Regions from separate parts of the Sphingomonas sp. ACRSK genome, predicted to be linked through region 2. Evidence: riboswitches for the same ligand, from Rfam matches in the RefSeq annotation. Region 2 holds a riboswitch; the other holds the start of a gene.
What was found. Region 2 has a riboswitch for glycine ahead of gcvT (glycine cleavage system aminomethyltransferase GcvT). Riboswitches for the same ligand answer to the same signal wherever they lie in the genome.
Positions count from the first base shown of each region.

Region 1: another riboswitch for glycine. It lies ahead of MHZ35_RS02290 (L-serine ammonia-lyase); the one in region 2 lies ahead of gcvT (glycine cleavage system aminomethyltransferase GcvT).

Region 1 is NZ_JAKRNR010000002.1:207,829-222,673, forward strand. It holds gene MHZ35_RS02245 (hypothetical protein) at 1-392, shown strand, start outside; gene MHZ35_RS02250 (DUF1636 domain-containing protein) at 392-799, shown strand; gene cobT (nicotinate-nucleotide--dimethylbenzimidazole phosphoribosyltransferase) at 796-1,812, shown strand; gene MHZ35_RS02260 (histidine phosphatase family protein) at 1,809-2,378, shown strand; gene cobS (adenosylcobinamide-GDP ribazoletransferase) at 2,375-3,091, shown strand; gene MHZ35_RS02270 (cobyric acid synthase) at 3,068-4,531, opposite strand; gene cbiB (adenosylcobinamide-phosphate synthase CbiB) at 4,519-5,496, opposite strand; gene MHZ35_RS02280 (aminotransferase class I/II-fold pyridoxal phosphate-dependent enzyme) at 5,450-6,436, opposite strand; gene cobU (bifunctional adenosylcobinamide kinase/adenosylcobinamide-phosphate guanylyltransferase) at 6,506-7,030, shown strand; glycine riboswitch at 7,076-7,164, shown strand; gene MHZ35_RS02290 (L-serine ammonia-lyase) at 7,266-8,651, shown strand; gene MHZ35_RS02295 (TlyA family RNA methyltransferase) at 8,692-9,447, shown strand; gene MHZ35_RS02300 (TspO/MBR family protein) at 9,532-10,086, shown strand; gene MHZ35_RS02305 (accessory factor UbiK family protein) at 10,107-10,406, shown strand; gene MHZ35_RS02310 (YbjN domain-containing protein) at 10,514-11,014, shown strand; gene proC (pyrroline-5-carboxylate reductase) at 11,011-11,823, shown strand; gene MHZ35_RS02320 (MarR family winged helix-turn-helix transcriptional regulator) at 11,824-12,315, opposite strand; gene MHZ35_RS02325 (branched-chain amino acid aminotransferase) at 12,392-13,492, shown strand; tRNA gene MHZ35_RS02330 (tRNA-Gln) at 13,539-13,613, shown strand; gene MHZ35_RS02335 (hypothetical protein) at 13,874-14,011, opposite strand; gene MHZ35_RS02340 (hypothetical protein) at 14,075-14,350, shown strand; gene MHZ35_RS02345 (hypothetical protein) at 14,378-14,515, opposite strand; gene MHZ35_RS02350 (DUF3088 domain-containing protein) at 14,512-14,845, opposite strand, start outside.
Region 2 is NZ_JAKRNR010000011.1:73,319-88,163, forward strand. It holds gene MHZ35_RS08030 (A24 family peptidase) at 1-90, opposite strand, end outside; gene MHZ35_RS08035 (alpha/beta fold hydrolase) at 138-1,088, shown strand; gene MHZ35_RS08040 (NAD(P)/FAD-dependent oxidoreductase) at 1,085-2,179, shown strand; gene rnhA (ribonuclease HI) at 2,184-2,645, opposite strand; gene thrB (homoserine kinase) at 2,642-3,595, opposite strand; gene ispH (4-hydroxy-3-methylbut-2-enyl diphosphate reductase) at 3,599-4,573, opposite strand; gene MHZ35_RS08060 (hypothetical protein) at 4,690-5,337, shown strand; glycine riboswitch at 5,434-5,536, shown strand; gene gcvT (glycine cleavage system aminomethyltransferase GcvT) at 5,692-6,873, shown strand; gene gcvH (glycine cleavage system protein GcvH) at 6,886-7,257, shown strand; gene gcvPA (aminomethyl-transferring glycine dehydrogenase subunit GcvPA) at 7,533-8,891, shown strand; gene gcvPB (aminomethyl-transferring glycine dehydrogenase subunit GcvPB) at 8,888-10,459, shown strand; gene MHZ35_RS08085 (hypothetical protein) at 10,642-11,391, shown strand; gene MHZ35_RS08090 (alkaline phosphatase family protein) at 11,447-12,736, opposite strand; gene ychF (redox-regulated ATPase YchF) at 12,812-13,912, opposite strand; gene MHZ35_RS08100 (hypothetical protein) at 14,009-14,293, opposite strand; gene MHZ35_RS08105 (TIGR02466 family protein) at 14,512-14,845, opposite strand, start outside.

The DNA of each region.
Region 1 (14,845 bases), on a different contig from region 2:
TGTCGCTCGCGCTGCTCGCATGGGCGGTGAGCCAGCTCGTCGGCTTCTGCTGGCTTGATTACCCTCTGGCCGCCAACAGCCTCGGCTGGGGTGGGGTGATGGGGCTCGCGGCCGTCGCGGGCGCCATCGCAGCGCACTCGACAGCGGCGCGATCGGGGGCGGGGCTCCTCACCCGGCTCGGCCTGAGCTTCGTCGCGTCCTTCGTCGCCTTCAAGGTGATGATCCTTCTCGGGACGCTAGTGCTGGATGGCGGGACCGCGGCTTTCGCTCCGGACGTGCTGCTGCGCCAGCTCGCGCGCAATGCGGCCGTGCTCGCAGGCTTGCTGGTTCTCCACCGTCTGCTCATCAGCCTCGGCGTGCCGCCCGTGCAGACGGAGCGTGCGCTCGCATGATCCTGAAGCCAGCGGCCAGCGGGCCGGCGATCGTCGCCTGCAACACCTGCCGCGTGCCCGGTGAGGACCAGACCGGCGACAGCGGCAAGCGAAGCGGTGCCCGCCTGGTCGAGGCACTGCGGGCCGTGCAGGCGAGCGACCCCGCGTATGAGGCCGTGGCAGTCGAGGAGATGCCCTGCTTGTTCGCCTGCGGGGACTCCTGCACCGTGCATCTGCGCGCGCCGGAGAAGGTCGGCTACGTCCTCGGGCGCTTCACGCCGGACGAAGGTGCGGCACGTGCTATCCTGGACTATGCAGTCCTGTATGCAGAGAGCGATGCGGGACAGGTGCCCTATCGCGACTGGCCGGAAGGTGTGAAGGGGCACTTCCTGACGCGCATGCCGCCCGCCGGCTTCGTGGTGGCATGAGCGGCTTCTTCGCTTCGGCCGCAGCGTTCGAAGCGGCGTTAGGAAGCCTTCGGAGCATCGATGCGGCAGCGCGCGGTGCTGCTGCCGCCCGTCAGGACGTCCTCACCAAGCCACCCGGATCCTTGGGAAGGCTGGAGGAGATCGCGCTGTTTCTCGCCGGGTGGCAGGGACGCGAGCGTCCTCGGATCGACCGGGGGCGGGTGGCAATCTTCGCGGGCAACCATGGCGTGGCGGCCCGAGGCGTGAGTGCCTTTCCGTCCGAAGTTACGGCGCAGATGGTCGCCAACTTCGAAGCCGGAGGCGCCGCCATCAATGCCTTGGCCCGTGCCGCCGGGCTGGAACTGGTCGTCGTCCCGATCGATCTCCACCGCCCGACGGAGGACTTCGTCGAAGCGCCCGCCATGTCCGCCGAAGAGTGCCTCGCGGCGCTCAATGCGGGCGCCGCGGTGGTCGAGCCGGATCTCGACCTGCTCGTGCTGGGCGAGATGGGCATCGGCAACTCGACCGCGGCGGCCGCACTAGCGGCAGCGAGCTTCGGCGGCGGCGCGCGGGATTGGGTGGGGCCGGGTACCGGCGTCCACGGTAGTGCATTCGAAGCCAAGGTCGCGGCAGTCGACGCCGCCCTGACCCGTCACGCGAAGGCGGCATCGGGTGCCTTTGAGATCCTCCGGCGCCTGGGCGGACGGGAGATCGTCGCCATCGCCGGCGCGGTGCTTGCAGCACGGCAGGCAGGCGTCCCCGTGCTGCTGGACGGCTTCATCTGCTGTTCCGGCGTCGCTCCGCTTGCGGCGACCAACCCGGACATCGTCGGGCATTGCCTCGCCGGACATTGCTCGGCCGAGCCCGGTCATGCGCGGCTGCTCGACCGGCTCGGGCTCACCCCGATCCTGTCTCTGGGAATGCGATTGGGGGAGGGCAGCGGCGCTGCGATTGCAGCAGGGGTGGTGCGCGCCGCGATCGCGACCCACGACCAGATGGCGAGCTTTGCCGAGGCAGGCGTTTCCGAGGCGTGACGGCGCCGATCGATCTTCACCTGATGCGCCACGGCGAGCCGGCGCTTGCCGGCCGGCTGCTTGGCAGCACGGATTGTGAAGTTCTCCCCAACGGGGTGCGGGCATGCCGTTCGGCTGCGGCCGAATTGGCCATCCGGCAGGTGGTCGCGTCCGATCTGCGCCGCTCGGTGGACTGCGCCACGGCGGTCGCGGCGGATCACGAGGTACCGCTGGGCCTTGATGGACGGTGGCGGGAACTCGATTTCGGACACTGGGATGGACGGCGCCCGGAAGAGGTGGACGCTACGGCTCTCCGCGGGTTCTGGGACGATCCGGATGGAGCGCCGCCACCCGGTGGGGAGCGTTGGTCGACGCTCCTTGAACGCGTCGCCCGGGCCCTGGAAGAGGTCGGGGACGGCAGCCTGATCGTTACTCATGCGGGCGCCATGCGGGCGGCTCTGGTAGCCGCCTGCGGCTTCGACCGGCGTCAGAGTTGGGCCTTCGACCTGCCTTATGCCTGTGTGCTCTCGCTACGCCTCTGGCGCGGCGAGGCACCCGCCGCGCAGATCCTGGCATTGCGCCCATGAAGGGGCTGCTGCTCGCGTTCGGCTTCCTCACCCGCCTGCCGGTTCCATCGGTGTCCGCTGACCCCAAGGCGTTCGCGGCCGCGATCCGGTGCTACCCGGTCGTGGGGCTGGTGGTAGGGACGCTCGTTGCCGGGGCGGGGTGGCTCGGGAGCCTCGCCGACCCCTGGGTCGGCGCGCTTGCGGCGCTCGCCTGCTGGGTCGGCGTCACGGGCGCGCTGCATCTCGACGGCCTTGCCGATGTCGCTGATGGGGTCGGTGCCGCGCACGGGGATCGTAGCCGCCTGATCGCGGTCATGGCCGACCCCCGTGTCGGAAGCTTCGGCGTGGTGGCGATCGTGTTGCAGCTGCTGGCGAAGCTGGTGCTGCTTCATGGCGCGGCGGGGGCCGGATGGCTTCCGTTCGTGCTGGTGCCGTTTGCCGCCCGCATGGGCCCGCTCGCCTGGGCACGCTGGGTCCGGCCGCTCAAACCGGCTGGGCTCGGCGCAACCGTGGCCTCCGCGGTCCGCGCGCGGGATCTTTGGGGCTGGGCGGCCGTGTTGGCGGCCGCATGCGTCGCAGTGCCTTCCCTGATCGTCGCGCCGCTGCTGATCGGGGCTGCTGCGGCCTGGTTCCGGCGACGCCTGGGCGGGATCACCGGCGACGCCCATGGTGCAGGAATCGAGCTGGTGGAGACCGGATTGCTGGTGGCGCTAGTGACGATCGGCCAAGGCTGACAGCGCGATCAGCGCGTCGATGTCGACATGCTGCTCCAGCTCCGCCGCGATACCGTCGAGCGCGCGGTCGACGGAAGCGCTGTGGTCCGGGCCGCTGCCTGCCACGCCGATCCGCGCGAGCCACGCGCGCCGTTGCGCGGCCAGCCCCAGCAGACCATGCACATAGCTTCCGGTCACCAGCCCATCCGCACTCACCGCGCCGTCCGTCCGGCCGTCTTCGAAGCGCACCGCCGGGCGTGCCGTGTCGGCGCCCGTGGTCCGGCCGAGATGGATTTCATAGCCCTCGAACGCCGCGCCGTTGGCGGTGCCGCGGACCTCTGCCAGCGTCTTGTCGCCTCCGAGCACGGTGTCGACTGCCAGCAGCCCGAGGCCGCCGACCCTCTCCGCAGGACCCTCAACCCCCTCCGGATCGGCGATGCTGCGTCCAAGCATCTGATAACCCCCGCAGAGGCCCAGCACGGGCCGCCCGCGCCGATGATGCGCGCGGATGTCGATGTCCCAGCCTTGCGCGCGCACGAAACGAAGGTCGGCGATCGTCGCCTTGGAGCCGGCAAGGACGATCAGCGCCGCCTCTGCCGGGATCGGCTTGCCGGGCGCTACCATCACCAGTTCCACGTCGGGTTCGAGGCGCAGGGGATCGAGGTCGTCGAAGTTGGCGATATGGGCGGTGATGGGGCAGGCGATCACCACGCGATCCGCTCTCACGGCCTGGGATTGCTGGAGCACGACGGCATCCTCGCTCGGCAGCCTGACCGCGTCCGCGAGCCACGGCACCACGCCGAACCCGCGCCACCCCGTCCGTTCTGCGATCGCATGGTAGCCATCGGAGAACAGCGCCGGATCCCCGCGAAACTTGTTGACCAGAAAACCGTGGATCATGGCGGCATCCTCGGGGTCTATTACCGCGCGCGTGCCGACCAGCGAGGCGATCACGCCGCCCCGGTCAATGTCGCCGACCAGCACCACCGGCACCCCGGCTGCGCGCGCGAAGCCCATGTTGGCGATGTCGCCGGCGCGCAGGTTGATTTCGGCAGGCGAGCCGGCGCCCTCGATCACGACGATGTCCGCTTCGGCCTGCAAGCGCCGGTAGCTCGCCAGCACCTCGTCCAGCAGGCCTTCGCGACCCTGGCGCCATTGCGCAGCCCGAAGAATGCCGCGCACCTGCCCCCGCACTACCAGTTGCGAGGTGCGGTCCCCCTGAGGTTTCAGCAGCACGGGGTTCATGTCGACGGTGGGTCGGACCCGCGCAGCCAGGGCCTGGGTGGCCTGGGCACGGCCGATCTCGCCGCCTTCCGCCGTGACCGCGGCGTTGTTCGACATGTTCTGCGGCTTGAATGGACGTACGCGCAGGCCGCGATTGGCGAGTGCCCGGCAGAGGCCCGCGACCAGCACCGACTTGCCCACATCGGAGCCGGTCCCCTGCAACATCACGGCACCCATGCAATGGCTCCTGCAATCACCCAGAGAAAGAGACAGGCGCGACGATAGACGCGGAGCGCTCTGAAAAGGTCTTTTGAAGTCGGGTCCCGATATTCGCCGCCGATCCACGGCTTGTCCGCCGTTACGCCATCATAGGCGACCGGCCCGGCCAGCCGGACGCGAAGGGCGCCGGCCATCGCCGCTTCCGTCCAGCCAGCGTTGAGAGACGCATGACGGCGGGCGTCGCGCCACATCGTTCGCCATCCGCCGGCGCCAGCAAGGCAGAGGAGGGCGCCACCCAATCGTGCCGGCAGAATATTGGCGAGGTCGTCGAGCCGCGCCGATGCCCAGCCGAAGGCACGCCAGCGCGGCTCTCGATGGCCGATCAGGCTGTCCGCAGTGTTGAGCGCCTTGTAGGCCCAAAGCCCCGGCAGTCCCAGCAGCAGAAGCCAGAAGAGCGGTGCCGCGATGCCGTCGCAGAAGCTCTCTGCAAGGCTTTCGATGCCGGCGCGCGCGACGGCGGCTTCATCGAGCGCGGCAGTGTCCCTGCCGACGATGCGGGAGACTGCAGCACGCGCCCTCGGCAGGTCGCCGGCCAGCAGGGCCGCTGCAACCGGCCGGACGTGATCGTCGAGGCTTCGCTGTGCCAGGCCGGGTGCCGCCAACAGCGCCACGCCGATCCAGCCATAAGGACCCAGCAGGTTGCGGGCCGTTCGTTCGAGGAGCCAGGCGCCACCCGCTGCGGCGACGATCAGGAGCATGACCGTGAGAACCCCGGCGGCACGGCGGCTCCACTCCGGCCGGTCGGGAACGTTCCAGCGCGCCTCGCACGCACCGATCAGGCGCGCGAAGCCGCCGACGGGGTGGCCGACGCGGGCATAGAGCCGCTCGGGCCACCCGACTGCGGCATCGATCGCAAGCGCGAGCAGGGCGATCGGCTCAGCGATGGGAGAGCGCCCGATCAAGCCGCGCCAGCGCCGCCGCATCCGTTGGAAGGCCGATGCGCAGCCACTCGGGCGCATAGTCGAACGGCCGGGTCAGGATGCCTTGGCGCGCCAAGTCGGTGAAGATCGCCTGCGCCGCTGCGTCCTCGATCAGACGGAATAGCGGACTTGCGCCCTGCGGCTCGAGGTGATGACGACGCAGCACGGCATCCAGAGCCCCGCAGCGCTCGGCCAGCTGCTTGCGGGCGTCGGCGATCCAGTCGGCATCGCCATAGGCGGCAGTGCCGAGCGCGATGGCGTGGGCGGAGATCGGCCAGCTTCCCAGCCGATCGCGCAACGCCGCCACCAGATCCGCCGCGCCACAGGTGAAGCCCAGGCGGACGCCGGCCAAGCCGAAGAACTTCCCGAACGACCGCAAGACGAGCACCCGATCCTTGGGCGTCAGATGCGGGAGCACGCTTACCTCTGGAGTCGCGTCGGCGAAGGCCTCGTCGATCACCAGCACGCCACCTGCGCGAGCAAGACGACGGGCCAGGTCCAGCATCTGTTCGGGCGCGACCACGCGGCCGTCCGGGTTGTTCGGGTTCGCGAGCAGCAAGGTGCCGTCGCCGACCGCTCCAAGCGCATCGATCGGGACCATGTCGCTGCAGGCGAGGGCATCCGCGTGGGTTCGGTAGCCGGGCGCACCGTGGCGGTGCGGCGACGGCAACCCGAGACCACTGAGCAGCCGTAGCCCGAGTTCGGTGCCCGGCAATGCGGTGATCGCCAGATGCTGCGCCCCGAACGCGGCGGCGGCGGCCGCTTCCAGTGCCGCGCGCGATCGCTCCGAGGGTAGCCGATCGAGGTCGATGTCGGGCGCAATCGTCGGGCTCCATGCAACGGGGTTGATCCCGGTGGAGAGATCGAGCCATGGCTGCGGCGCATCGGGAAAGCAGTGCGTCGCCTCTTCGAGGCAGCCGCCGTGGAACATCAATGCGCGCAATGCGGAGCCTCTACTTGGGGTGCGGCAGCCTCCATCCGCATTGGCGGAGCAACAGGCAAGGGGCAAAGGATGAGCATCGAACGATCGGGACGCACGATGCTGGTGCTGGGCGGCGCCCGTTCGGGCAAGAGCCGCTACGCACAAAGCCTGGCAGAGGCGTCGGGTGGTCGGCTGGTCTTCGTCGCGACTGCCCAGGCGTTCGACGACGAGATGACCGATCGCATTCGCCGGCACCAGGCGGATCGCGACGGCCGCTGGACGACCGTCGAGGCGTCGGTCGACCTGGCCAGCGCGATCGCGGCCGCGGATGACGAGGATGCCGTGGTGCTGGTCGACTGCCTGACGCTGTGGGCCTCCAACTTGCTGCTCGGCGAGGAGGATGCCGAGGCGCGGCTGGCGCAGTTGCTGGCGGCACTGGAGCGCGCGCGGGGGCAGGTGCTCCTCGTAGCCAACGAGGTCGGGCTCGGCATCGTGCCCGACAACGCGCTCGCCAGGGCGTTCCGCGATCTTGCCGGCACCGTCAACCAGCGCGTCGCCGCGGTGGCCGACCAGGTGCACATGACCGTGGCCGGCATCCCCATCATCGTGAAGTGACGCCGATCCGGCTTGACACCTGCCCGGCGCAAGCGGCAGCACGGGTGCGACGACATGGGAGAGATCGGGCACCAGCCCGGCGCCGAAGGAGCAACCGCCCCGGAAACTTTCAGGCAGAAGGACCGGTCGTCATCAACATCTGGAGAGAGGCGCGCTGGCGTCCGCCGACGGGATAGCATTCTCAGGCAGGAAGGACAGAGGGGGCATGCAACCGCCTGGAGGCGGGGAGTTCATCATGCCGGACGATCCTTCCCAGAACAGCCGCGCCGACGCGCGCCGCGCGATCAGCGTCACCGAATTGTTCACGATCGGCATCGGGCCGTCGAGCTCCCACACCGTGGGGCCGATGCGGGCGGCCCATGGCTTTGCCGAGGCGGCGCTGGAGGCGCTGCAGCCGGTTCGTGTCCGCTGCGAGCTGTTCGGTTCCCTGTCGCTGACGGGACGCGGCCACGCGACGGACAGCGCCGTCGTGCTCGGGCTTGCCGGCCATCTGCCCGATACCGTGGATCCCGACGCAGTAGCGGAGATCCTGCGGGCGGTGCGCGAACGCGGCCGATTGCAGCTTGGCGGCCGGGTGCCGATCGCGTTCGGCGCGGACGACATCGTCTTCTCGCACGAATTCCTGCCCGGGCATCCCAATGCGGTTCGCTTCACCGCCTGGGATGCGTACGAAGGCGAACGCACCCAGACCTATTTCTCCATCGGCGGCGGCGTGGTGGTGGAGGCGGGCGCCGGGTTGCACATCGCCAACGCCGCGGTCGCGCATCCGTTCGCCTCTGGTGCCGAGTTGCTCGAGCTGGGCGAGGCGACCGGCCTTTCGATCGGTGAGATCGTCCGCCGAAACGAGTGCGCCTGGCGCAGCCGCGAGGAAACCGATGCCTTTCTGGACGCCGTGCGGGCAGCGATGCTCGCGTCCATCGAACGGGGCTGTGCGACCGACGGCGTGCTCCCGGGGGGCCTGAACGTCCGTCGGCGTGCCAAGGCGCTGCACACGACGCTGGCTGCGCGCAGCGATCGAGCGGCGCCGGCTTCGGTGATGGAATGGATCAGCCTGTGGGCGCTGGCCGTCAACGAGGAGAATGCGGCCGGCGGACGAGTGGTTACCGCGCCCACGAACGGGGCCGCGGGCGTCATCCCGGCAGTGCTCCAATATTACGAGCGGTTCGTGGAAGGAGCGACACCGGAGGGCTCGCGGGTGCTGCTCGCGACCGCGGCCGCCATTGGCTTCCTGTACAAGAAGCGCGCGTCGATCTCGGCTGCCGAGATGGGGTGCCAGGGGGAGGTCGGCGTCGCCTGCTCGATGGCGGCAGCGGGGCTTGCGGCGGTGCTTGGTGGCACGAACCAGCAGATCGAGAATGCCGCAGAGATCGGCATGGAGCACAACCTGGGCCTGACCTGCGACCCGATCGGCGGCCTGGTGCAGGTGCCCTGCATCGAGCGCAACACCATGGGCGCGGTGAAGGCGGTCAACGCCGCCTATCTGGCGCTGCACGGCGACGGCAGCCATATCGTGCCGCTGGATGCGGTGATCGAGACGATGCGTCAGACCGGCGACCACATGCGATCCGAGTATAAGGAGACGAGCCTGGGCGGGCTGGCAGTGAACGTCGTCGCCTGCTGACGGCTTGCCTCCGGGGGCCGTTCCGGTCCATGCGGCCGCCATGCCCAAAATCCGTGCCGACCAGCTGCTCGTCGACCGAGGCCTCGCCGAGAGCCGTACGCGGGCGCAGGCGTTGGTGATGGCCGGCCTCGTGTTCGTCGGCGATCGCAAGATCGAGAAGCCCGGGCAGCAGCTGGCGGACGATGCCGTGCTGGACGTGCGCGGACGCGACCATCCCTGGGTTTCCCGCGGCGGCGTGAAGCTCGCCCATGGCCTCGATCACTTCGGCTGGACGGTCGACGGCGCGGTTGCGATCGACGTCGGCGCGTCCACGGGCGGCTTCACCGACGTGCTCCTGACCCGTGGGGCGGCGCGCGTCTATGCCGTCGACAGCGGCACCAACCAGCTCGCCTGGAAGCTCCGCCAGGACCCTAGGGTCATCGTGCACGAGCAGACGAGTGCGCGGCTCCTCACCGCGGCGCATGTGCCGGAGCGGGTGGACCTGATCGTCTGCGATGCGAGCTTCATCGCGCTCGCCAAGGTGCTCGACGTGCCGATGGGGTTCGCGAAGCCGGGCGCACGGTTGCTCGCGCTGGTGAAGCCGCAGTTCGAGGCCGGGCGCGCGGAGGTGGGTAAGGGCGGCGTCGTCCGCGATCCCGCCGTGCACGCGCGCGTGTGCGAGGAGGTGGCGAACTGGCTCAGCGGTCGCGGCTGGCAGGTGGAGGGCGTGACGCAGAGCCCCATCACCGGTCCCGAAGGCAACGTCGAGTTCCTCATCGCAGCCCATGCTCCCGACGAGGGCGGCGGTCCCGAATAGGGACAGGCTCTGAGTGGCGGCTCCGGCTTGCATTGCACCCGGCCGCACCGCAGACAACGCGACCGGATGAACAGGATTGAGCGCGTGAACGAGATCGCTTCCAGAGCGCAATTGCGTGCGGGCTTCCTGCGGTGGGCGATCGTGACCGTGCCGCTCGTCCTCCTCCTGGGACTGGTCGCCGGCAGCCTGGTTCCCGCTGGATCCCAGAACGCCTGGTACGCCGCCTTGGCAAAGCCGTGGTTCACGCCCCCGGACTGGGCCTTTCCGGTCGCCTGGACGCTGATCTACCTGCTGCTGGGCGTGGCCTTGGCCATGGTGCTCGACGCGCGAGGCGCGCGCGGGCGTGGGATCGCCGTCAGCGCCTTTGTGGTGCAACTGGTGCTCAACCTCGCCTGGATGCCGCTGTTCTTCGGAGCGCATCGCGTGTCCGCGGCCCTGGCGCTGATCCTGGTGCTGCTTGTTCTGGTGGCGCTTACGGCCTGGTTGTTTGCCCGGATCCGCCCGCGTGCGGCGTTGCTTTTCGTGCCCTATGTCGCGTGGCTGATCCTGGCGACGGCGCTCACCTGGGAGATCGATCGGCGTAATCCGGGTGCCGAAACCCTTGTGCCCGCGACCTCGTCTGCCCAAATGGCGATCTAGACGCGGGAAGGACCTGACACATGCAATCCGAAAACCGGATCTTCGACGATTTCGCCAAGTTCGTGAACGGCGCTGCCGGCACCCTGGCTGGCATGGCGCGCGAGGGCGAAAGCGCAGCGCGCGAGCGGGTGCGTGAATTCGTCGGCGGGCTCGACTTCGTCAGCCGCGACGAGTTCGAGGTCGTGAAGGCGATGGCCGTTGCCGCGCGGGACGAGGCAGATGGCCTGAGGGCACGACTGGAAGCACTGGAGGCGAAGCTCGCCGGCGGAAGCACGGCCCCCACGGCGGCCGAACCGCTTGCGGGCGACAGCATCGGCTAACGGGTTTTCCCCAGCTTTCTGGACCAAGCGGCGCGCGTCGACCTTGTGTCGGTGCGCGCCGCTTGGCATTTCCGAACCATGACGACTGCCCATCCGGAAAGGACCTGATGCTCGACGAAGCCGAGGATGATCGCGACGCTGCCGCTCCGATCGATATGTTGGAGCGCTACTTCGCCGCGCACGGCTGGTCGCACCAGCGCGACGAGGATGAGATCGTCGCCAAGGTCAAGGGAAGCTGGACCGAGTTCGAGCTGCGCGCGATCTGGCGCGCGGACGACGGCGTGCTCCAGTTCCTGGCCTTTCCCGACGTGCGCGTGGCGGACGATCGTCGCGGCTCGATCTATGAGGCGATCGGCCTGATCAACGAGCAGCTGTGGATCGGCCACTTCGAACTATGGTCGTCGAGCGGCATCCTGCTGTTCCGCCACGCAGCGATGATCGATGTCGAGGAAGCGGCGCTCTCGCTGGAGCAGGCCGAGGTTCTGGTCGATACCGCGATCGATGAGTGCGAGCGCTTCTACCCGGTGTTCCAATTCGTATTGTGGGGCGGCAAGTCTCCGCGAGAGGCAATCGCCGCCTCGATGATCGAGACGCGGGGCGAGGCGTGACGCAGCCGCTCGCCGGCCCGATCTGGCTGATCGGATGTGGCAACATGGCCGGCGCGATGCTGCGCCGTTGGCTGGACACCGGACACGTGTCCGCGGCTGACGTCACGGTCATCAATCGCAGCGGCTCGCTGCCGATCGACGCCATTCGCGTGCTGACCGAGGTGCCTGCCGATGCGCCTGCACCAGCGACGGTGATGCTGGGCGTGAAGCCGCAGCAGCTCGACGCCATCGCGCAGACCGCGGTTGCGCAGCTTCGCCCCAGGCTTCTGCTCTCGATCCTGGCAGGCGTGGAGAATGCAGCGCTTGCGGCGCGATTCCAGGCGGATGCCATTGTCCGCGCGATGCCGAACCTGCCGGTGTCGATCGGCAAGGGTGTGGTGGCGCTGCACAGCGATAGCACCGATGAGGGGCTGCGGGGTGCGGCGACGGCGCTGATGGCCCCGCTCGGCACCGTCGAATGGATCGCCGAGGAGGGGCTCTTCGATGCGGTGACCGCGCTGTCCGGATGCGGCCCCGGCTTCGTCTTTCGCTTCATCGACGCGATGGGCGCGGCGGGCGCGGCACTCGGCCTTCCGGAGGACCAGGCGCGACGCCTGGCGATCGCGACCGTCGAAGGCGCAGGAGCGTTGGCCAGCCGGACGGACGCTTCGCCCGCGACCCTGGCCGACCGGGTCGCGAGCCCGGGCGGCTCCACCCGCGAGGGCCTCAACGTGCTCGACCGCGAGGATGTCCTGCGTCGTCTGATGGCGGAGACGCTGGCGGCATCGGCTCGGCGCAACGCCGAGATGGCGGCCGCCGCGCGCGGCTGATCAGCGCTCGCCGAGTGCCCGGATTATCGGACGGTCGCTGTCCGGGATGAGGCTTTCGAGCACCGTCCAGAACCCTGCGACCGCTTCGGGTCCGGCCGTCTGATAGGCTTTTGCCAGCCGCTCCCGCACGAGCTGATACAGGCGGCTCTCCAGCGCGGCGCCTTCCGGCGTCAGCTTCAGCAGCCGCCTGCGTGCGTCGCGGTCGTCGCTTCGGCTTTCCACCAATCCGCGTTCGGAAAGCTCGCCCAGCACACGCCCCAGCGATTGCTTCGTGATGGCGAGCAGCCGCAGCAGTTCGCTCACCGACAGGCTGGGCTTGCGCGCAATGAAGTAGAGGGCCCGGTAATGCGCCCGGCCGAGCTTGTGGGCTTCCAGCTCGGCGTCGGTCACGCGGGTCAGATTGGAATGCCCGAAATAGAGCAGCTCGAAGCCGCGGCGGATTTCCGTCTCGCGGAGGAACTGGGCCGAGGCTGCACGATTTGGGACAGTCATGTTGACCTGTTCTGCCAGTGGGCTTAGGCCACGGCAAGCCGGAACGGCACCGCGCCGTCCGATTGCGGAGCAGATCATGATCGACCAGTCCGAAACGCGCTTTCCTCTTACGCCGAACGCCTCGCCGCTCCCGGCCAGCGAGCGTGCGGACAAGCTGGTGAGCCCGGGCTTCGGTCGCGTGTTCACCGATCACATGGCGATTGCACGCTGGTCCGACGAAAAGGGCTGGCACGACATGCAGATCGTCGCGCGCGGCCCCGTGCAGATGGACCCCGCAGCGGCGGTGCTCCACTATGCGCAGGAAATCTTTGAGGGGCTGAAGGCGTACCGGCTCGAGGATGGTGGCGTCGGCCTTTTCCGTCCGGAAGAGAACGCGAAGCGCTTCCGTCGTTCGGCGCGCCGCATGGCGATGCCGGAGCTGCCGGAGGAGCTGTTCCTCGCGTCCTGCCGGGAGCTCTCGCTGGTCGAGCGGGACTGGATTCCCGAGGGTGAGGGCGGGGCGCTCTACCTGCGCCCGTTCATGTTCGCGAGCGAGGTGTTCCTGGGGGTGAAGCCCTCGGCCGAGTATCTCTACATCGTGCTCGCATCTTCGGTCGGCGCCTATTTCAAGGGCGGCGCGCCGAGCGTTTCGCTGTGGGTGTCCCAGGAATATACGCGCGCAGCGCCGGGCGGCACCGGTGACGCCAAGTGCGGCGGCAACTATGCGGCCAGCCTGGTGGCGCAGGCGGAGGCGATCCGTCAGGGCTGCGACCAGGTCGTCTTCCTTGATGCAGCCGAGCGCCGCTGGGTCGAGGAACTGGGCGGCATGAACATCTTCTTCGTGTTCGACGACGGCAGCATGCTGACGCCGCCGCTGACCGGCACGATCTTGCCCGGCATTACCCGCGATTCGATCCTGCGCCTTGCCCGCGACCAGGGGATCACGGTGCGCGAGGAACGCTATGGGATCGACCAGTGGGAGGCAGATGCCCACAGCGGCCGGCTTCGCGAAGCATTCGCCTGCGGCACCGCGGCAGTGGTGACCCCGATCGGCAAGGTATCCTCGCCGCAGGGCAGCTTCTCGATCGGCAACGGCGGCCCGGGCGAGCGTACGATCGCGCTGCGCGACACGTTGGTGAACCTGCAGCGGGGCCGCACGGAGGATCCGTACGGCTGGCTTGAGCGGATCGACGCATAACCCCCTTCCCACCACGCCCGGGGCCGGTATAAGGCCCCGCGGCTGTTGGGGCGTCGCCAAGCGGTAAGGCACCGGTTTTTGGTACCGGCATTCGCAGGTTCGAATCCTGCCGCCCCAGCCAACTCTTTTTATTCGCTTCTTTTGTCCTTGTGGTGCTCGCTTCGACGGCATTCCGCAGCTGCGCGTTAAGCTGCTTCGAGTTCGGTGACGGCAGACTCGCTCAGCGACGCGGTCATCGCCTGGTAGAGATCGGGCATCCGGGGACCGTAGAGACCGCCCAACTAAGCATTGCGGCGATTTCTGACGGTGCTCTCGGCCACCGTCGCCGCGGAGGTGCTCGCTTTGTTGGCAGGGGTGCGGGCAGCTTGCGGGCGCAGTCAACTACTTCGCGGCGCCGTGATCGTGCCAGCTGGCGGCGACGCCGGTCACCTCTTCCAGCTCCTGCAATCGATCGTTGTGTCGATCGCCGGCGCGGCGGCGGATGGGAAGGGTCGGCAGGTTGTCGGCGGATTTGCTCACCGTTGCCGAGTGGCGTCAGCTTTGCCAGTCCGCCAGCAGGCGGCACACAGAAAGAGGCCTGCAGTGTTTCTGACGATCCTGGTGGCGGGCCTGGCAGAGCCGAGCCTGGCCGATAGCGTCCGGTCCTGCTCGGCGGCGGTGCATAGTGCCCAGCTTGAGGATGCGATCTACGCTTGTTCGCGACAAGCAGAGGAGGACACCGCCTGCGGCGCCGCCCTCGGGTTGGGGAGAACCGCGCCATTCGCGCTTCCGATGCTGCCTCCGGACAAGAGAGCCGCTGCTCTCGCCTATTTCGACGCCAGAGTTACCGCCTGCATCGAGCATGAGGAGGGCTTGTAGAAGCAGTGCTAGTGCGCGCTGAGGCGACTAGGTTGTGAAGCGATCAGCGCCCGCCTCCGGATCGAGCGCGGAACGTCCGACGCCTTGCCGCAGCCGGTTCGGCGGACGGCGCGCCAGCTCTTTTCGAAAGCGAGCGTCGAAGCTGGTGCGCTCCTTCTTGATCATGGATGCGGGAACGGAATTCCGTGTCGGCGCGCCAGCGCCTCCAGGATCGCATCTTTGCCTTGCACGAAGGCTTGTCCGTTATAGCTCCCGGTTGCCATTCGAGCGCCGGCATCATCGGCCAGCAAGAGGAGCGGGAGCGATTGGTTCTCGGCTCCGACCAACTCAATGACCGCTTGCCTCGGTCGGGCCCAGTCGACCCGAAGAACGTCGATACGCGTCGCCAGTGTAGGAAAGCTGACGAGGACGCCTTCCATCAAGGCGCAGTGCCAGCAGTAGAAGCGTGCGCCCGGCAAGGCCGGATCAACAAAGTCGGGCTTGATGATAATGAGC
Region 2 (14,845 bases):
GATCTCGCGCGTGCGGACGTCCTCGATGCCTGCGGACAGCAGAAGGACCACCAGCGCGAGCAGCAGAAACGAGGCAAGGGACAGCGGCATCGTCCAAGGGCCTAGACGCAGCCGCTTACGAAACCGTAACCGGGGGCATGGCTGCCCACGCCCTGTATCGCCGCGCGATTCCCGCCGCGGCGCGGATTACCCGATGGCATGCACCCGACGGGTGGGTGCATCGCCGGTTCGACTGGCCGGCGGCAGAGGGTGCCCGCCAGCGCGGCGCCATGCTGTTCCAGGTCGGGCGCGGCGACATATTCGAGAAATATCTGGAGAGCTTCGCCCACTGGCGTGCGTGCGGTTGGTCGATCACGAGCTTCGACTGGCGCGGGCAGGCGGGCTCCGGCCGGCTGACCGACGATCCCCACTGCGGCCACATCGATTCGTTCGACACCTATGTCGACGACCTCGCGGCCTTTGCCGCCGCCTGGCGGAAGGAGCGGGCGGGGCCGCACGTGATGGTCGGCCATTCGATGGGCGGGCACCTGGTGCTGCGCGCGCTGGCAGAGGGCCGGGTGACGGCGGATGCCGCAGTGCTGGTCGCGCCGATGCTGGGATTGAAGGCACCGTTCGGCCCGCGTTTCGGTGAGCGCGCGGCGCGGCTGCTGGCCGGGCTCGGCCGCAGCAGCCGCCGGGCGTGGCGTGCCAACGAGCGACCCTTCACCCGCGCCGCGCGCCAGACGCTGCTCACCTCCGACCGGGCGCGCTATGAGGACGAGCTTTGGTGGATGGAGGCGAACCCCGCCCACCGCACCGGGCCGCCGAGTTGGGCCTGGGTGCTGGAGGCGTTCCGGTCGACCCGCACGTTGAACGCGAGCCCTGCGCTCGCCACGCTGGACGTACCGGTCCAGCTGCTGGTGGCGGAGGGGGATGCGCTGGTCGATCCCAAGGCGGCGCTGGCGGTGGCGGCGCGGCTCAAGCGGGGAACCCTGGTCCGGTTCGGACCGGAGGCCCGCCACGAACTGCTGCGCGAGAGCGATGCGATCCGCGATCGCGCGATCGGCGAGATCGACCGCTTCCTGGCCGAAGTTCTGGTACCGGCGTGACTCGCCGGATCGCCATCGTGGGCGCAGGCATGGCCGGCGCCAGCCTTGCCGCGAGCATCGCCGGTAGCGACTCGGTCGTGCTGCTGGAGGCGGAGGCGCATCCGGGCTTCCACGCCACGGGCCGCTCGGCGGCCTTCTGGTCGGAGACCTATGGCGGCCCGGGGGTGCAGCCGCTCACCAGCGCGTCGGGGCCGTTCCTCCACCAGCCCCCGCCGGAGTTCGGCGGCGAGCCGTTCCTGGCCGAGCGGGGCGAACTGATGATCGCGCCCGCAACAGAGCCGGCGGCACTGGACGCGTTCGAAGCGCGGTTCGCCGGATCGGGAATCGCGATGTTGCGCGAGGACGCGGCGGGGCGGGTGCCGGGCCTGAGAGGCGAATGGCAGGGCCTGTGGATGCCGAGCTGCGCGGACATCGACGTAGCGCGATTGCACGGGGCGTTTCTGGCCCGCGCGCGCCGGCTTGGCGCCACCCTGCGCTGCGACGCGATGCTGGTGGAGGCGCGGCGCGAGGCGGGAAGCTGGCGGCTTCGGCTGGGCGACGGCGGGATGGTGGAGGCCGACGTGCTCGTCGACGCGGCCGGCGCCTGGGCGGACCGGGTGGCGGCGCTCGCGGGTGCGCGGCCGGTCGGCATCCAGCCCTATCGCCGCACCATGGTGCAGCTGCGCGTCGATCCGCCCGCGCCGCAGTCGCTGCCGGTGGTGATGGACGCGGCGGGTGGTTTCTACTTCAAGCCCGAGCCTGGCGGGCGGGTGTGGCTGACGCCGCATGACGAGACGCCGGCCGAGCCGGGCGACGTTGCGGCGGAGGAGATCGACGTGGCGCTCGCGATCGATCGCATGCAGCGCGTCGTCGACTGGCGGGTCGAGGCGGTCGAGCGGCGCTGGGCCGGCTTGCGCAGCTTCGCGCCGGATCGGCTGCCGGTCTATGGCTGGGACCCGCGGGTCGAGGGATTGTTCTGGTGCGCCGGGCAGGGGGGCTTCGGCATCCAGACCGCGCCCGCGGGCGCCGCCCTGTGCGCGGCGCTGATGGGACGGGGGACCGTGCCGTCGGGCGTGGACGCCGCTCTCTACCGCCCGGAACGCTTCGGCTGACGCCTCAGGCCGCGGCGCTCCGGCTGCCCACCGCCATCGCCGCGTCACTCGCGAGCTTGTCGGCGCGCTCGTTCTCCGGATGGCCGGCGTGGCCCTTCACCCAGACCCACTTGATCTGGTGCGGCTTGGCGGCGGCGAGCAGCGCCTGCCAGAGTTCGGCGTTCTTCACGGGCTTGCGATCGGCGGTCTTCCAGCCGTTCTTCTGCCAGCCGTGGATCCACTTGGTGAGCCCGTCCATCACGTAGCGGCTGTCGGTCGACAGCGTCACCTGGCACGGCCGCTTGAGGGCGTTCAACCCCTCGATCGCGGCCATCAGTTCCATGCGGTTGTTGGTGGTATGCGCCTCGCCGCCCGACATCTCACGCTCGTGCTCGCCGGAGCGGATCACCACGCCCCAGCCGCCGCGGCCGGGATTGCCCTTGCACGCGCCGTCGGTGAAGATTTCGACGGGGGTCAGTTCGGTCATGCAAACGCGTTCCTGTTGTTCTCGTACCAATCGAGCCGCCGCAGATAGGCGAGCGGGTCCTTGCGCGTCACCAGCGCATCGGCGGGGGTGTTGATCCAGTCCCATGCGCGCGTCAGCAGGAAGCGGATGCACGCCCCCTCCGCCAGCACGGGCAGCGCCGCACGTTCCTCGGCCGAGAGGCCGAAGCCGGCGTCATAGCCTTCCAGCAAGGCGCGTCCGACGGCGGGGTCGAGCGGCGTGCCGGTGCCATCGAAGCTCCACGCGGAGTGCATCACGGCCAGGTCGTAGGCGCGCACGTCGGTGCAGGCGAAGTAGAAGTCGATGAGGCCGGTGACTTCGTCGCCCAGCATCAGCACATTGTCGGGGAACAGGTCGGCGTGGATGGCGCCGACCGGCAGCTGGCGCGGCCAGGCGGCGAGGATGCGGTCGAGTGCGCTGTCCACCCGATCCCGCAGGCCGGCCTGGATGCTGTCGAGCCCGGACGCGCATTGCTCGAACAGCTGCGGCCAGGCCTCGACACCCATGGAGTTGGGGCGGACCGGTGCGAACTCGGTGAGCGCCGCGTGCATTCTGGCCATCGCCGCACCCCCGGCGCGGGCCTGCGCCGGCGTTGGCTGGCTGAGCGATACGCCGGACAGGAACTCGATCAGGCAGGCGGGGCGGCCTTCCAGCGTCTGGATCACCGTGCCGGTGCGGTCGGGCAGCGCCCGCGGCACCGGATTGCCGGCTTCGGCCAGCCGGTCGATCATCGCGAAGAAAAAGGGCAGGTCGCCCGCATCCACGCGCTTCTCGTAGAGCGTCAGGATGAAGCGGCCGCGGGTGGTGTCGACCAGATAGTTGGAGTTCTCGACCCCTTCGGCGATCCCCTTGGCCGAGACAAGCGCGCCCACGTCATAGCGGGCGAGGAAGGCGCCGAGCGCCTCCGCCGAAACCTGCGTATAGACGGCCACCGGTCAGGCGGCGGCGGCTTCGAGGCCGCGGGGCAGCTTGAAGGTAAGGGTCTCGCGGGTCATCTCGACCTCGCGCTCGTGGATCTCGAAGCGCTCGGCGAGGCGGTCGACCACCTCGCGCACCAGCATCTCCGGAGCAGACGCCCCGGCGGTGAGGCCGAGCGAGCCGACACCCTCCAGCCAGGCGAAGTCGATCTCGCTGCCGCGCTGGATCAGATGGGCGGGCGTGCCCTCGCGCTCGGCGACCTCGACCAGCCGCAGCGAGTTGGAGGAGTTGGGGGCGCCGATCACCAGCACCAGGTCCACGGACGACGCGATCGCCTTCACCGCGGCCTGGCGGTTGGAGGTCGCGTAGCAGATGTCGTCCGCCTTGGGCGCGACGATCGCGGGGAAGCGGCGCTGCAGCGTCGCCATGATGTCGGCAGTGTCGTCGACCGACAGCGTGGTCTGGGTGAGGAAGGCGAGGTTGTTCGGGTCGATCGGCATCACCGCCTCGGCATCCGCCACCGTCTCGATCAGCGTCATCTGGCCCTGCGGCACCTGGCCGAAGGTGCCGATCACTTCCGGGTGGCCGGCGTGGCCCACGAACAGGATGTGGTGGCCGGTGGTCACCAGCCGCTCGGCCTGGCGGTGTACCTTCGAGACCAGCGGGCAGGTGGCGTCGAGATATTCGAGGCCGCGATCTTCCGCCTCGGCCGGCACCGACTTGGGCACGCCATGGGCGGAGAACACCACCGGCACGCCGGCGGGCACCTCGTCCAGTTCCTCGACGAATACCGCGCCCTTGGCGCGCAGGCTGTCGACCACGAACTTGTTGTGGACGATTTCGTGCCGGACGTAGACGGGCGCGCCGTGCTTCTCGATCGCGAGCTCGACGATGCGGATCGCGCGGTCGACCCCGGCGCAGAAACCGCGGGGCGCCGCGATCAGCAGCTCGAGGACGGGCTTGGCAGCGGGCGGCGTGGCGGGATCGGTCATCACCCCCGCGCATCTACGCGATTGCTTGCGCGCTTGAAAGGCGCTTCCTATGCTGGCGGCGGTCCGGGTCGGCGCTGCATGCGACGGCCCGTTCGTCGTGAAAGGTGTACTCCCCTGTGATCGTCCGAACGCTCGCTGTTTCCGCTGTCGCGCTCCTCGCCCTCGCGGGGTGCAGCCGTAAAGGCGAGATCGACGTGACCCGTGGCGTCGGCATCACCACGGTCCGCTCCGCCTGTCCGGCGGCGGGCGTGCCCGCCGGCACCGGCGACATCACCCTGTTCGATCCGGCCGGCACCCAGCTGGCGAGCGCGATCGACGTGACTGCGACGATCACCAACGTGCGCGCCACCTGCAACGAGACGGGCGAGGACATCGTCTCCACCGTCACCTTCGACATTCAGGCGCGCCGCACCCGCACCGACGGCGCTCGACAGGTCGACCTGCCGTACTTCCTGACGGTGGTGCGCGGCGGATCGCAGGTGGTGGCCAAGCGCATCAACCATGCCGTGCTCGACTTCGCCCCCGGCGAGGCGCGCGCCCAGGCGACCGGCAGCGCGACCGCGGTCGTGCAGCGTTCGGCGGCGACGCTCCCGGACGAGATCCGCCAGCAGATCACCCGCCCGCGCAAGGCCGGCGCAGAGGATGCTGCGGTCGACCCGCTGTCGACTCCGGAAGTGCGCCAGGCCGTGCTCAACGCCTCGTTCGAGGCGCTGGTCGGCTTCCAGCTGACCCAGGACCAGCTGCGCTACAACGCCACGCGCTGATCGGACGCCGGTCTAATCGACGCTCACCGCGCGAGGCCGATTGACTCGGCCCCGCGGTCGAGCCAGAGCGGGCGCGTCGATGGCCGGGAACGGCCATGGGCACGCGCGGGAGAGCGCCGCCGGCCTTGGAGGCCGCATGCGGCCGCCGAAGGAGCAACCGCCCCGGAATCTCTCAGGCTAAAGGGACCGCGCGCGCCAACGACACTCTGGAAAGCGCGCCGTTATTTCGGCGCCACCGAAGGGGTAAGCGCGGAACTCTCGCGCGAAAGCTCTCAGGTTCCGTGACAGAGGGGGCGGCGGGGATGCGGGGAGGCCTGTGTCTGCGTCGTGCCAGACCTGCCGGAGACTGCGCGAATGAGCGACCCGATTTCCTCTTCCGATGCGGACGGCTTCGAGCCGATCGCGCCCTCGCTGCTGCCGCTCGACGCCTGGCATCGCGCCAAGGGCGGTCGCATGGTGCCCTTCGCCGGCTATGAGATGCCGGTGCAGTATGAAGGCATCATGGCCGAGCACCTGTGGACCCGTAGCCACGCCGGCCTGTTCGACGTCAGCCACATGGGCCAGCTGCTGTTCACGGGCGAGGGCGTTGCCCAGGCCCTCGAGGCGCTGCTGCCGGGCGACCTCCAGGTGCTGGCACCCAACCGCATGCGCTATTCGCTGCTGCTCGCCGACAATGGCGGCATCCTCGACGACCTGATGGTGACCCGCCTGCCGGAAACGCATCCGTTCGGCGAGGCGGGTGAGCCGGCGCCTGCGGGCGAGGCCTTCTACATGGTCGTGAACGGCGCCACCAAATACGACGACCTCGGCCATCTGCGTGAGGCGCTGCCCGACTCGATCACCATCAACCATCTGGAAGAGCGCGCGCTGCTCGCGCTCCAAGGGCCTGAGGCGGTCGCCACGCTCGCGCGGCTGGTGCCGGGCGTCGACGCGCTGCGCTTCATGACGGCGGGTGCGTTCGAGTGGGCCGGCCACGCGCTGTGGATCAGCCGGTCGGGCTACACCGGCGAGGACGGCTGCGAGATCTCGCTGCCGGCCGAGGCTGCCGAGGCCTTTGCCGACGCGCTCACTGCCCAGGCGGAGGTGAAGCCGATTGGTCTCGGCGCGCGTGATTCGCTGCGCCTCGAAGCGGGCTTGCCGCTCTACGGCCACGACCTGGACGAGGAGACCACGCCGGTCGCCGCCGACCTTGGCTTTGCGCTGTCGAAGCGCCGCCGTGAGGAGGGGGGCTTCCCCGGTGCCGAGCGCATCCTGGCCGAGCGTGCCGAGGGTTCGGCGACCAAGCGCGTCGGCCTGCGCGTCGACGGGCGCCAGCCGGTGCGCGAGGGCGCGACCGTCGTCGACCAGGCCGGCAAGACCATCGGCCGCGTGACCTCGGGCGGCTTTGCCCCCAGCGTCGGCGCGCCGATCGCCATGGCCTATGTGCCCGCCGCGCTCGCGGTGCCCGGCACCGAGATCACCCTGTCCCAGCGCGGCAAGGCCCATACCGCCGAGGTCGTGCCGATGCCGTTCATTTCCCACCGTTACGTCCGCTAAGGAGCGCCGTCGATGAGCCGTTATTTCACCGAAGAACATGAGTGGGTCGAAGTCGACGGCGACGTCGCGACCGTCGGCATCACCGAATATGCCCAGAGCCAGCTGGGCGACATCGTGTTCGTCGAAGTTCCCGAGGAAGGCCGCGAGCTGACCAAGGGCGACGAGGCCGCGGTGGTCGAATCGGTCAAGGCCGCTTCCGACGTCTACACGCCGGCATCGGGCACCGTGGTCGAGGGCAATGCCGAGCTCGAGGCGAGCCCGGCCCTCGTCAACGAGGATCCGGAAGGCGACGGCTGGTTCTTCCGCCTGACCCTGTCCGACCCGTCCGAGCTCGAAGGGCTGATGGACGCGGACAAGTACGCGGCGTTCGTCGCCAAGCTCTGAACCCCAAGTCCGCCAGCTTTAGGCTGGCATCTCGGGCGGCGGGCGTGGCTCTTGTGGAGTGAGCCCGCCGCATGAGAAACCGGCGGTCGCCGGACCTTTGCAAGAGGCGCAACAGGCGTCCAGACACTCCCGTATCCCTGCGCAGGCAGGGATCCAGGGCCAAGCAGAGCAACGGCTCGCGGCGCTTGAAACCCTGGGCTCCTGCCTTCGCAGGAGCACGAGACAGCGCTTTGCAAAGGTCTTGGCCAGCCGGGCTCCCGTCCCGAAGGATTGCCATGCGCTACCTGCCCCTGACCCAGCCTGACCGTGAGGCGATGCTCGCCGCGGTGGGCGCGTCCTCCGTCGACGCGCTGTTTGCCGATGTGCCGGAGGCCGCGCGCCTCGACGGCCCCGTGCCCGGCCTGCCCAACCACGCCAGCGAACTCGCCGTCGAGCGCCACCTGTCGGCGCTTGCCGCCAAGAACCTCGCCGCCGGCACGGCGCCGTTCTTTCTCGGCTGCGGCGCCTATCGCCACCATGTGCCGGCGAGCGTCGACCATCTGATCCAGCGCGGCGAGTATCTCACCGCCTACACGCCCTATCAGCCGGAAATCGCGCAGGGCACGCTGCAGATGCTGTTCGAGTTCCAGACGCAGGTCGCGCAGCTGTTCGGCTGCGACGTGGCGAACGCGTCGATGTACGACGGCTCCACCGCCTGCTGGGAAGCGATCACTATGGCGCGCCGGGTCACCCGCCGCGGCAAGGCGATCCTCTCGTCGGGGCTCCACCCGCACTATGTCTCGGTCGCCAACACCATGGCGAAGTTCACCGGCGACCTGCTGGAGACCTCCGCGCCGACGCTGACCGCCGACACCGATGCCGAGGCGCTGATCGCCGCGATCGACGGGGATACGTCGTGCGTGGTCGTCCAGTATCCGGACATCCTCGGCCGCATCCCGGACCTGCGCCCGATCGCCGAGGCGGCACACGCCAACAAGGCGCTGCTGATCGCCGTCGTCACCGAGCCGGTGGCGCTGGGCGCGATCGCCTCGCCGGGCGAGCTGGGCGCCGACATCGTCGTCGGCGAAGGCCAGTCGCTGGGCGTCGGCCTGCAGTTCGGCGGGCCGTACGTCGGCCTGTTCGCCTGCTCCGACAAGCTGGTCCGCCAGATGCCGGGCCGCCTGTGCGGCGAGACCGTGGATGCCGAGGGCAAGCGCGGCTTCGTGCTGACGCTGTCGACCCGCGAGCAGCACATTCGCCGCGAAAAGGCGACGTCGAACATCTGCACCAACTCGGGGCTGTGCGCGCTCGCCTTCTCGATCCACATGACGCTCTTGGGCGAGAAGGGCCTGCGCCAGCTGGCCGCGAGCAACCACGCCCGCGCTGTGGCGGCCGCCGACCGGCTGGCGAAGGTGCCGGGCATCGAGCTGGTCAACACCAGCTTCTTCAACGAGTTCACGCTCAAGCTGTCGAAGGAAGCACGGCCGGTCGTCCGGACGTTGGCCGACAGGGGGGTGCTCGCGGGCGTCTCGCTCGGCCGGCTCTATCCGGGCGAGGCGGAGCTTGCGAACGGCCTGGTGGTGGCGGTGACCGAGACGGTGACCGCAGAAGATATCGAGACGCTCGCAACCGAGCTCGAAGAGGTGCTGGCATGACGATCAACCAGAGCGGCTGGCGCCCCGAGATGGGCGGCGGCGACGAGGCCACCCAGGCGACCTTCACCGGCAACCGCGCGCTGATGCTCGAAGAGCCGCTGCTGTTCGAGATCGGCTCGGCCGACGTGACCGGCGTCGACTTCGACGAAGCGCCCGAGGCGCCGTCGCGGCTCGGCGGCATGGAGCGGAAGGACCCGATCGGCCTGCCCGGCCTGTCGGAGCCGGAAGCGGTGCGTCACTACACGCGCCTCAGCCGTCAAAACTATGCGATCGACCTGGGCCTGTTCCCGCTCGGCTCATGCACGATGAAGCACAACCCGCGCCTCAACGAACGCATGGCGCGCCTGCCGGGCTTTGCCGACGTGCACCCGCTGCAGCCGGTCGACACGGTGCAGGGCGCGCTGGAGGTGATCCACCAGCTCGCGCACTGGCTGGTGACGCTGACGGGCATGGACTCGGTTGCGATGAGCCCCAAGGCGGGCGCGCATGGCGAGCTGTGCGGCATTCTCGCGATCCGCGCGGCGCTGGAAGCCAAGGGCGAGGGCCACCGCAAGGTGATCCTGGTGCCCGAGAGCGCGCACGGCACCAACCCCGCGACCGCGGCCTTTGCCGGCTTCAAGGTCGAGGACATCCCCGCGACCGCCGAGGGCCGCGTCGACCTGGAGGCGCTGAAGGCGCGGCTGGGGCCCGACGTCGCGGGCGTGATGATCACCAACCCGAACACCTGCGGCCTGTTCGAGCGCGACATGCGCGCGATCAGCGATGCGGTGCATGACGCGGGCGGCTATGTCTATTGCGACGGCGCCAACTTCAACGCGATCGTCGGGCGCGTGCGTCCGGGCGACCTCGGCGTCGATGCGATGCACATCAACCTGCACAAGACCTTCTCGACGCCGCACGGCGGCGGCGGGCCGGGTTCGGGGCCGGTGGTGTTCTCGGCGGCGCTCACGCCGTTCGCACCGCTGCCCTTCGTCGAGAAGCAGGGCGACCGCTTCGCGCTGATCGAGGAAGAGACCGCGGGCGAGCACCACGCCGGCAGCTTCGGCCGCATGGTCGCCTTCCACGGTCAGATGGGCATGTTCACCCGTGCGCTCAGCTACATCCTCAGCCACGGCGCCGATGGCCTCTACCAGGTGTCGGGCGATGCGGTGCTCAACGCCAACTATGTCCTGCGCCAGCTGGAAGACGTGCTCGACGCGCCGTTCGGCGGCAGCGGCCCGTGCATGCACGAGGCGCTGTTCTCGGACGCAGGCCTGGCAGAGGGCTTCACCACGCTGGACGTGGCCAAGGGGCTCATCGACGAGGGCTATCACCCGATGACGATGTACTTCCCGCTGGTCGTCCACGGCGCGATGCTGATCGAGCCGACTGAAACCGAGTCGAAGGCCGCGCTCGACCAGTTCATCGGCGCGCTGCGGTCGGTGGCGGAACGCGCCAAGGCCGGCGACCAGGCACTGAAGGGCGCACCGCACTTCGCGCCGCGCCGTCGCCTGGACGAGACCCAGGCGGCCCGCAAGCCGGTGCTGCGCTGGAAGGCGCCGCAGCCGGCGGCGCAAGCGGCCGAGTAACCGCACAGCCTCCTCCCGGGCCCGCGTCCGGGAGGAGAGGCTGCCGATACTTGCGCGTGGGCGTCGCTCGTGGAGACGACGCCGGAACCGTCCAAGTATCGCCCACGTTGTTCCGAATAGTTCACGCTCCGTTCAACCGCGTTCTGCGACCGATGCGGACATTCCTATTCGGGAGAATTCCCATGTTTCTGAAGCGCATCCGTACTCTCGCGCTGATCGCGGCAGCGGGCCTGGGCGTCAGCGCCTGCACCTATGGCGACGGCGGCTATGGCTATAGCGGCGTATCCGTCGGCTATGGCTCCGCCGGTTACTATGATCCCTATTATGACGGCTATGGCGCCGGCTACTACGGCAGCGGCTTCGGCTCGCCCTATTGGGGCTGGCAGGGCAATTACTATTATCCGGGCACCGGCTACTACGTTTACGACCGCTATCGCCGCCCGCACCGCTGGACCGACAGCCAGCGCCGCTATTGGGAGCAGCGCCGGCACAACTGGCGCGGCGATGGCCGTCCGGGCAACAACTGGAACGACTTCCGCCCCGGCGACGGTCGTCCGGGCGTGCGTCCCGGCCGTCCGGGTGACGGACGCCCCGGTCGTCCCGGCTATGGCCGTCCGGACGACGGCCGCCCGGGTGTTCGCCCGGGGCAAGGCGGCGAGTACCGTCCCGGCGTCCGTCCTGGTCGGCCTGGTTCCTGGGTCCCCAGTTCGCGTCCGGGCCAGGGCGGCGCGGGTGCCCAGCGCCCGGATCGCCCCGGCGGCAGCGACGCGCGGCCGGGCGGCCGTCCGAGCCCGAGCTGGGGAGATCGCGGCGGCCGGTCGAGCCCGCGTTGGGGTGGCCAGAGCGGCCGCTCCAGCCCGCGCTGGGGCGGGCAGGGTGGCCGTTCGGGCGGCCCGCGCTCCAGCGGCCGGGGCGGATCGCGTCCGAACTGACCCTGGGGGGCGGCGGGCTCCGGGCTGAACCCGGGGCCCGCGCCGCCCGAGCGCGTTACTGCGCCTTGAGGGCGCCGCGGAACGGCGCGTCCGTGCCGTCGACCCCTTGGGCGGGCGGCAGGCCGATCAGGTCGCGCAGCAGCGGGTAGACGTCGACGTTATCGAAGTCCGGCAGCGTGCGCCCGCTCGCAAAGGCGGGGCCGTTGGCGATGAACAGCGCCGTCATGTCCGGCGCCATGTTGTCGAAGCCATGGCTGCCGCCGGCCTGCGGCTGTGTCGGCGTGGTCGGCAGCACCTGCCAGCCGTCCTCCGCCAGGCACAGGATCGCCGGCACGCGCGGGTTGCGGCCATAGTGGAAGCGGGCCGGGATATCCCCCTTGCGCCAGCACTCCATGTGCGCATGCGGCTTCAACAGCGCCTTTTCGACCGCCGCTTCCTTGCCCGGCGTCGGCGTCAGCGCGGCGTAAGGGCCTGCCTCCACGACGTGGTAGAGCGACGGGTCGGCGAGCTTGTCGAGGGCCACGACCCGCTCGCTGGTGGTGGCGGCCATGCCGTGATCGGCGACGATCACCAGGTTTGCAGGCTGGCCCATCGCGGCGAGACCATCGACGAGCGCACCGACGGCTGCGTCCACATCGGCAGCGGCCTCGTTCACTTCGCGTGAGTCCGGGCCGAACTGATGGCCGGCACTGTCCACCGCCTCGAAATAGAGGGTGAGCAGGCGCGGGCGGATGTCGGCCGGGCGGCGTAGCCAGTCGAGCACGCCGTTGACGCGCTGAGTCGGGCTGATCGCCTGGTTGTACTGCTGCCAGTCGGACGGGCGGGTGCCGCCCTGCGTCTTGTGCGGCCATTCGGCGGCACGGGTGGCGCCGATCGGAACGTTCGAGCCGGGCCAGAACTGGGTGGCCGTACGGATGCCGGCCTTCTCGGCCGCTACCCAGATCGGCTCGGCGCCGTTCCACCAGCTCGGATCGTCCGTCGCCATGGTGAAGACGTTCTTGGGATCCGCGGGATCCTCCATGCGATTGGCGACGATGCCGTGCCGGTCGGGCCGCACGCCGGTCACCAGCGTCCAGTGATTGGGGAAGGTCTTGGACGGGAAGGAGGGGTGCATCGGCCCGGTCACGCCGGTTGCGGCGAGGCGGGAGAGCACCGGCGTGACGCCGCGCTGCAGATAATCGGGGCGGAAGCCGTCGATCGAGACGAGGATGGTGACGGGCGCTCTTGCCTCAGTCGCGGGAGCCGCCGGGGCAGTGCCGGCGACCCTGTCCGGAGCAGGTAGGGTCTGGGTGCAGGCGGCGAGCGAAGCGACGGCCAGGAACGCGGCGGAGAGGGGCTTGAGCATGGCCCGCCCTTCGCGCGCGTCCGCGGCAGGAATATGACAGTTGGCCCCTTGGCCGGCCTTTCGACCGGCAAAGGATCAGACGTTGAAGCGGAACAGCATCACGTCGCCGTCGTGGACGACATATTCCTTGCCCTCCTGGCGCAGCTTGCCCGCCTCCCGCGCGCCGGCTTCGCCGTTGCAGGCGACATAGTCGTCATAGGCGATGGTCTCGGCGCGGATGAAGCCGCGCTCGAAGTCGGTGTGGATCTCGCCCGCGGCCTGCGGCGCCTTGGCACCGGCTTCCACTGTCCAGGCGCGCGCTTCCTTGGGGCCGACCGTGAAGAAGGTCAGCAGGTTGAGCAGCTTGTAGCCGGCGCGGATCACGCGGGCGAGGCCGGTCTCGGTCAGGCCCAGGTCGCTCAGGAACTCCTGGCGGTCGGCAGGCTCCATGGTCGCGATCTCGGCCTCGATCGCGGCGGAGACGACGACGGCCTGTGCGCCCTCGGCCGCAGCCTTCTCGAACACCTTGGCGGAGAGCGCATTGCCCTCGGCCGCGTCTTCCTCGTTCACGTTGCAGACGTAGAGCACCGGCTTGGCGGTAAGCAGCTGCGCCTGGGCGAACACGCGCGCTTCCTCGTCGTCCTTGGGCTGGGTCAGCCGCGCCGGCTTGCCCTCACGCAGCAGCTCCAGTGCCTGGCCGAGCACGGAGGCGCCGATCTTGGCCTCCTTGTCGCCCTGCTGGCCCTTCTTGACGAGGTTGGGGACGCGCTTTTCCAGGCTCTCCAGGTCGGAGAGCATCAGCTCGGTCTCGACCGTCTCGGCGTCGGCGATCGGATCGACCTTGTTGTCGACGTGCTGGATGTCGTCGTTCTCGAAGCAGCGCAGGACGTGGACGATCGCGTCCACCTCACGAATGTTGCCCAGGAACTGGTTGCCCAGGCCCTCGCCCTTGGACGCGCCGCGCACGAGCCCCGCGATGTCCACGAAGCCGAGCTGGGTCTCGATGATCTTCTGCGAGCCGGCGATGGCGGCCAGCTTCTCCAGCCGCTCGTCGGGGACGGCGACGTTCCCGACGTTGGGCTCGATGGTGCAGAACGGATAGTTCGCCGCCTGCGCCGCTGCCGTCTGGGTCAGCGCGTTGAAAAGAGTGGACTTGCCGACGTTCGGAAGCCCGACGATGCCGCAGCGGAAACCCATGTCCGGTTCTTCGATCCCGATGGTGAAGGTGAAGCCCGCCGCATAGGCGTTTCGGGCTCCCTTTACCAGACGGGTGCTGCGGCACCGCCGCGAAGGCTATGCTTTCTTGGTCGTCTTCTTGCGCTTGGCCTTGGCCTTGGCCTTCGGCGCCTCGCTGTCGCGGGAAAGCAGCAGCACGGCACCGATCGCGAGCGCGCCGAGGCCGACGCCGGCAAGCGTCGCCAGCGTCACGCTGCGCGTCCGCTCGCGATCCGCGTCATCCTGCGCGCGGCGGGCGGCGGCGCGCGCCGCCGTCTCTGCAATTGCGGGCGATGGCGGGGGCGGTGCCTGGCGAGGGTAGGGGGCCTGGTTCGCGTCAGGAACGGGCGGGGTATGGCTCATGGGCGATCTTCCGGTCTGCTGGGGATGGGCGAGGGCGGCTTATTGATAGCCGCCTTCTTCCTCGCGCTCCTCGGCGGCCTCGGCCTGGGCTTCTTCCAGTTCGTCTTCGTTCTGGTTCTCGGTGGACTGGTCGTTGGGGTTCGGATCCTGGATCATCGGGACGGTCCTTTCTGGCTGGGTCTCCCCTTCAACCGTCCAGCCCGCCCCGGCGTTCCCCCTTACCAGCGGTAGTTGAAGCTCACGCTGATCCGTTCGCCCTTGCCGGCGTGGGGCATGACCTCGTGCCGAAGCCAGCTTTCCCACAAGAGGATGGTGCCGGGTTCCGGGTTCACCTCCACGAAGGTGGCGAGGCTTTCGGGCGCGTCCGGCCGGCGTGGCGGGGCCGCCATGAACCGTGCGAGGCGCGGGTCCTCCAGCTTGAGGCCGCCGGCACCCTCGGGCACGGCGACATAGACGGTGCCGGAGACGACGCTGTGCGGATGGATGTGGCCGGAGTGGCCGCCGCTGGGCTTCAGCAGGTTGACCCACAGGCTGTCGAGCTTCAGCCGGCGC